DNA from 2 places in the Bradyrhizobium septentrionale genome. Region 1 is predicted to be linked to the other one. Evidence: riboswitches for the same ligand, from Rfam matches in the RefSeq annotation. Region 1 holds a riboswitch; the other holds the start of a gene.
The links. A riboswitch is a leader RNA that binds a small molecule or an ion and turns the genes downstream of it on or off. The one in region 1 is predicted to bind S-adenosylmethionine.
Positions count from the first base shown of each region.

Region 1 (3,405 bases):
GACGATATGCGCCGGGCCGAACATCCAGCCGATCCGCAGCGCGGCAAGGCCGTGGATCTTGGAGAAGGTGTGTGTCACCACCGTATTGTCCGTGGTTGCGACCAGCTCGATGCCGAGCTCGTAGTCGTTGCGCGAGACGTAATCGGCATAGGCAGCGTCGAGCACCAGCAGCACATGCGACGGCAGGGCGGTGCGCAGGCGCTTGACCTCGTCGAATGGGATATAGGTGCCGGTCGGATTGTTCGGATTGGCGAGCCAGACCAGCTTTGTGCGCGGCGTCACCACCTTGAGAATGGCGTCGACGTCAGCCGTGAAATTGGTCTCGGCCGCGATCACGTTCCTGGCGCCGTTCGCCATGGTGGCGATCGGGTAGACCAGGAAGCCATGGGTGGTCGAGATCGCCTCGTCGCCGGGGGCGAGATAGGTGTGCGCCAGCAGATTGAGGATCTCGTCGGAGCCGGCGCCGCAGATGATGCGGTCAGGATCGAGGCCATAGGCGCGGCCGATCGCCTCGCGCAGCACGCGCGAGGTGCCCTCCGGATAGTCCTCGAGATGGTCGGCCGCCTGCTTGTAGGCCGCGATCGCCTTCGGCGACGGCCCGAACGGCGTCTCGTTGGCGGACAGCTTGAACACCTTGCGGCCCGGTTCCGGCACCGGGCTCTTGCCGGGCGTATAGGGCGCAATATCGAGAATGCCGGGGTTCGGCACGGGGCGGGACATCATCAACTCCGGATCTACAGGCGGCTAGCTCTTACTTCAGGTCCTGGCCGACCCGTTAGTGGGCACCGTATAGCGCGTTGCGTGGCTGCCGACGAGGGCCGAAGAGCGGACCGAGGCGCCGGCCTCGATCAGCGCGAACTTGATCTTCTCGAACCCCTTGTTCTTAAGGTCTTGCCCGGCGACCGAGACCAGCAGCGCCGCGCCGTCGAAGGCGGTGTCGGGGACCGCGACGATCTCGGCGAGCGGCGCCAAAGCGCGTGCGACATCGGCGTTCCAGCCGGAGACGCGCACGCTCCACATCTCGACCTCGGTCACCATGGCGTCGTCGGCGACCCGCGAGATCACGAACACCGGCAGCGCGGCCGGATGATCGGCGCGTTCGAGGAACGGCAGCCGTGCGATGATCTTCGGCGCGCCATCGGCTTCCAGCGCGTTCCACCATGGCGTGCGGCTCGCGATCGCCGAGACCAGTGCGAGGTCGCCCTTCGATTTCGCCACCGCTTCGACCGCGGCCTGCGCGCTGAAATGCGAGACGTAGGGCACCACGAAGCCGAAGTGAAACCGCGCCGAGTCGCGCATGGCGGACTCGCCGACGGAAACATCGGCATGCACCGCGAACGGCGCCTGAACATAAGTGAAGGTCGAGATGATGACGCGCCAGATGCTCTCGATGGTGTCGAGCGGCAGGATGCCGCGATGGCGCTGCACCAGCTCGCGCATCATGCTGGCCTCGCGCGCCGGACGGAACGCCGAGCCGACCTCCTGGGTCTTCTTGACCTGGATCAGGCGGTCGATGATGTCGCCGCGCGCCATCAACAGGCGGTGAACCTGCTCGTCGATCGCATCGATCTCCTTGCGCAGCTCCTGCAGCGAGGGCGGCGACGGGGGTGGCTTGGACATGCTCTAAGACCTTGTCGTCCGCACGGCCCGATGCCGCGTCAGACAGGGTCCCTGATTAGAAAAGACAGCCACCGAAAGCAAAGAGAAACGTCGCAGGCGTGCCTTGCGCATTCGGTTAACCAATTGGGCGGGGATTTGGCTGCCTTGACGGCGGGGGAGCCGGGGACTACCTTCCCTGCGTCCCGTGGTCATTTGAGCCGGCCGGCTTGCAGCCACGTTAAACAACTCGCTAAACAGGCCGGGGACCTTATCAGCTCCCGGCCGAACCTTTGTTCAGGCCGGGTTTTTTATTGGCCTGAGGTCCGTGGAGCCCTCCCGCGCGGAGGCAGGGTCGCCTAGATGAGCAATGTGCGTCCGATATCGAGCCCACAAACCCAGAGCGATGATCGCGCCCATGAGGCCGATCATCCGTCGTCATTGCTGGCGAAGTTTGGGATGGACCAGCCGCTGAAGCTCGATTGCGGCATCGATCTCGCGCCATTCCAGATCGCCTACCAGACCTATGGCGAGCTCAATGCCGACCGCTCCAATGCGATCCTGGTTTGCCACGCGCTGACCGGCGATCAGCACGTCAACAACACCCATCCGGTCACCGGCAAGCCCGGCTGGTGGGACACCATGGTCGGCGCCGGCAAGCCGATCGATCCCGAAAAATACTTCATCATCTGCTCCAACGTGATCGGCGGCTGCATGGGCTCGACCGGGCCGGCGTCGCTGAATCCTGCGACCGGCAAGGTGTGGGGGCTGGATTTCCCGATCATCACGATCCCCGACATGGTGCGTGCGCAGGCGATGCTGATCGATCGGCTCGGCATCGCCACGCTGTTCTGCGTGGTCGGCGGCTCTATGGGCGGCATGCAGGTGCTGCAATGGACCGCAGCCTATCCCGACCGCGTGTTCTCGACGCTCGCGATCGCCTGCTCGACGCGCCACTCGGCGCAGAACATCGCGTTCCACGAGCTCGGCCGCCAGGCCGTGATGGCCGATCCGGACTGGCGCGGCGGCCGCTATGTCGACGAGGACACCCATCCGCATCGCGGATTGGCGGTGGCGCGGATGGCCGCGCACATCACCTATCTGTCGGACGCCGCGCTGCACCGCAAGTTCGGGCGGCGGATGCAGGACCGCGAACTGCCGACCTTCTCGTTCGATGCGGATTTCCAGGTCGAGAGCTATCTGCGCTACCAGGGCTCGTCCTTTGTCGAGCGCTTCGACGCCAACTCCTATCTCTATCTAACCCGCGCGATGGACTATTTCGACATCGCCGGCGACCATGACGGCGTGCTGGCGAAGGCGTTCGCCGGCATCAAGACTCGGTTCTGCGTGGTGTCGTTCACCAGCGACTGGCTGTTTCCGACCTCGGAATCGCGTGCGCTGGTGCACGCGCTGAATGCGTCGAGCGCGCGGGTGTCGTTCGCCGAGATCGAAACCGATCGCGGCCATGACGCCTTCCTGCTCGACGTGCCCGAATTCCTGGAGATCTCCCGCGCCTTCCTGCAGGCCGCAGGCAAGGCGCGCGGACTGAACGGCGGCGGCGGCCAATCATGAGCATGCAGCAGACATTGCCGTTGCCGGGCGTCGCGCCCGAGCGAACCGGCAGCTATCGCACCGACCATCTGCTGGTCGCCGACATGGTGCGGCCGGGCTCGCGCGTGCTCGATGTCGGCTGCGGCGACGGCGAATTGCTGCAGCTGCTGGAGAGCCGCGGCATCGACGGCCGCGGCATCGAGCTGTCGCGCGAGGGTGTCAATGGCTGCGTCGCCAAGGGGCTCGCGGTGGTGCAGG
Region 1 covers NZ_CP088285.1:1,705,962-1,709,366, reverse strand. The annotation lists gene hisC (histidinol-phosphate transaminase) at 1-720, opposite strand, end outside; gene HAP48_RS10030 (chorismate mutase) at 757-1,620, opposite strand; SAM riboswitch at 1,795-1,874, shown strand; gene metX (homoserine O-acetyltransferase MetX) at 1,960-3,168, shown strand; gene metW (methionine biosynthesis protein MetW) at 3,165-3,405, shown strand, end outside.

Region 2 (3,405 bases), 2.0 Mb from region 1:
GCGGCGTACTGGATTCCCCGCTTTCGCGGGGAATGACAGCGGAGGAATTCCGCTACACGCGAAAATGCTTGGAGAGCTTCAGGCCCTGCGCCTGGTAGTTCGAGCCGATGCGCTGGCCGTAGAGCGCATCGGGACGCTCGAGCATGCGTTCATAGACGAGACGGCCGACGATCTGGCCATGCTCGAGAATGAACGGCACCTCGCGCGAGCGCACTTCCAGCACGGCGCGCGCGCCCTTGCCGCCGGCACCGGCATAGCCGAAGCCGGGATCGAAGAAGCCGGCATAGTGGACGCGGAATTCGCCGACCAGCGGATCGAACGGCACCATCTCCGCGGCGTAGTCCGGCGGCACCTGCACGGCCTCTTTCGAAGCCAGGATGTAGAACTCACCAGGGTCGAGGATGAGGCTGCCGTCGGACCGCGCCTTGATCGGCTCCCAGAACTCGTCGACCGAATAGCCGCCGCGGCGATCGACATCGACGACGCCGGTGTGGCGCTTGGCGCGATAGCCGACAAAGCCGCCCGAGCTCGCGCCGGAGAGATCGACCGAGAGCGCAACGCCATGGGTGAGATCGGCATTGTCGGCGTCGACCAGCCGTTCAGCGGCGTGCAGCGCGTCGAGTTCGTCGGCCGTCAGGGTCGCCTCGCCGATCCGGAAACGCACCTGGCTGAGACGCGAGCCCTCGCGCAGCAGCACGGGAAACGTCTTCGGGCTGATCTCGGCATAGAGCGGGCCATGATAGCCGGCACCGATCATGTCGAAGCGGCGGGTGCCGTCGGCGATCACGCGGGTGAAGACGTCGAGCCGTCCAGTCGAGCTCTTCGGGTTTGCGGCCGCCACGATCTCCGGCGGCAGCGCCAGGCTCTCCAGCAGCGGGACGATGTAGACGCAATTGGTCTCCAGCACCGCGCCGTCGGAGAGATCGATCTCGTGCAGCTTCAGCTGGTCGATCCGCTCGGCGACGGTGGCACCGGGCCCCGGCAGGAAGCTGGCGCGGACGCGGTAGGCGATGTCGCCGAGCCGGAGATCGAGGCTCGCCGGCTGGATCTGGCTCTCGACAAAGTCGTAGGCGGGCAGAATGAGGCCGGCCTCCGCCATCTCCGCGATCATGCGGTCGGGCAGAATTCCGTTGGATTCTTCTTCCAGCGTGAACGACACGGCACGGTCCCTCGGGATGGCCCAAAATCAACCTCTGAGCGGCCATCAAGCCCCAATATATGGGCTTTTACGGGTTATCCGATGACCGTCTTGACGGAAAGGGCGCGAGGGAATATCAGCTGCACTTATCCCGTGGTGATTTGAGCCGGCCGGCTTGCAGCCACGTTAAATAAGTCGCTAAACAGGCCGGGGACAGTGTGATCCCGGCTTGTGGAGGTTTCTCCAGGCCGGTTTTTTTTGTGGCCATTTTCTTTGAATTGGCCACCTCGGAGGTCACATGTCTGAATCCAACGCTACCGCCCGCTTCCGTCCCGAAACCCGCCTCGTCCATGGCGGCACGCTGCGCTCGCAATTCGGGGAGACGTCGGAAGGGCTGTTTCTCACCCAGGGCTACGTCTACGACAGCGCCGAGCAATGCGAGGCGCGTTTCAAGGGCCAGGACCCCGGGTTCATCTATTCGCGCTATTCCAATCCGACCATTGCGATGTTCGAGCGCCGCATGATCGAGCTCGAGGGCGCGGAAGCCGCGCGCTCGACCGCGACCGGCATGGCCGCGGTGACCACCGCGATCCTCGCGCCGCTGAAGGCCGGCGATCATGTGGTGGCGTCGAAGGCGCTGTTCGGCTCCTGCCTCTACGTCGTGCAGGACCTGCTGCCGCGCTACGGCATCGAGACGACGCTGGTCGACGGCCTCGATCTCGACCAGTGGCAGCGCGCATTGCGGCCGAACACCAAGACCTTCTTCCTGGAGAGCCCGACCAATCCGACGCTCGACGTGCTCGATATCGCGGCGATCGCCAAAATCGCGCATAGCGGCGGCGCGCGGCTGATCGTCGACAATGTGTTCGCGACGCCGATCTGGCAGAGCCCGCTGTCGCTTGGCGCCGACGTCGTGGTCTATTCCGCGACCAAGCATATCGATGGTCAGGGCCGCTGCCTCGGCGGCATCATCCTGTCGTCGGAATCCTTCATCGCCGAGCACATCCATAATTTCATGCGCCAGACCGGTCCGTCGCTGTCGCCGTTCAACGCCTGGGTGCTGCTGAAGGGTCTCGAGACGCTCGCCGTCCGGGTCCGCGCCCAGACCGAAAACGCGGCGAAGATCGCCGAAGCGCTGGCGCAGCATCCGAAGATCACCCGGCTGGTCTATCCCGGCCGCGCCGATCATCCGCAGGCCGAGACGGTGAAGAAGCAGATGGGCGCCGGCTCGACGCTGGTCGGCTTCGAGGTGAAGGACGGCAAGGCCGGCGCCTTCCGCTGCCTCAACGCGCTGACGATCTCGCGCATCTCCAACAATCTCGGCGACGCCAAGAGCCTGGTGACGCATCCCGCGACCACGACGCATCAGCGCCTGGCGCCGGAGGCCCGCGCCGAGCTCGGCATCAGCGAAGGTTTTATTCGCTTCTCGGCCGGGCTGGAGCATCCCGACGATTTGATCGAGGATTTTGTGCGGGCGCTGGAGCAGGTCTGAGGCCGGGATAGAAGCCCCAACGAGACTGCGCCCCCTCTCCCGCTTGCGGGCAGGGCTATCGCATATGGGCCAGGGCTTTGAGGAGGTAGTCGTCGTTCCATGCGCATTTTTTGATGCGGTGGCTGATAGGGACCTTCGGCGGGTCGGTCATCTGCAGGATATTTTTTGCGATTCGCTTGAGGATGGCGATGTTGGCAGGTGCGTGGTCCTTGCGAGCTCGGTTCATATCCTCGGCGAGATGAACATCAAGCATCCAGTGCAGGCCGTTCTCGACCTGCCAATGGGCTCGCGTGATGTCGAGGGCCTGCTGCGGCGAGAACACGCGCGAGGTCATGAACAAGCGCGTCAGCGGCTCGGACCGATCACGCCGGGAAGTGATCCGGATGATGGCGGCATGGCCGGGCATCAGCGCGGTCTCGACCGGCACCACCTCAGCTTTCCGCCATTCGTCGCGGCCATGACCGCGTTCCGTCTGCTCGACAACCGGTGGCGAGGGCGCTCGTGCCAGCAGGCTCTCGGCTTCCTTGTGCCAGTGACCACGGTTGCCTTTCAGCGCCAGCACATAGTCCGCATTCTGTTCGACGACCGCCTCGGCCATCCGGCGATGGCAATGCAGCGCGTCGGCCGTGACGATCTTGTCAGTCAGATCAATCAGCGCGATCACCTTCAGGGCGGCCTCAATCTCGTTCTCGGCCGCCGTCGGCGACGCGGCCGCAAGGCAAAGCCGGGTTTGCGTGGCGAAGGCCGAGACCGTCAGCGGCGGATAGGCCTGCTG
Region 2 covers NZ_CP088285.1:3,689,861-3,693,265, reverse strand. The annotation lists gene HAP48_RS19170 (2'-deoxycytidine 5'-triphosphate deaminase) at 53-1,159, opposite strand; SAM riboswitch at 1,282-1,361, shown strand; gene HAP48_RS19165 (O-succinylhomoserine sulfhydrylase) at 1,437-2,630, shown strand; gene HAP48_RS19160 (ISAs1 family transposase) at 2,686-3,405, opposite strand, start outside.
Region 2: another riboswitch for S-adenosylmethionine. It lies ahead of HAP48_RS19165 (O-succinylhomoserine sulfhydrylase); the one in region 1 lies ahead of metX (homoserine O-acetyltransferase MetX).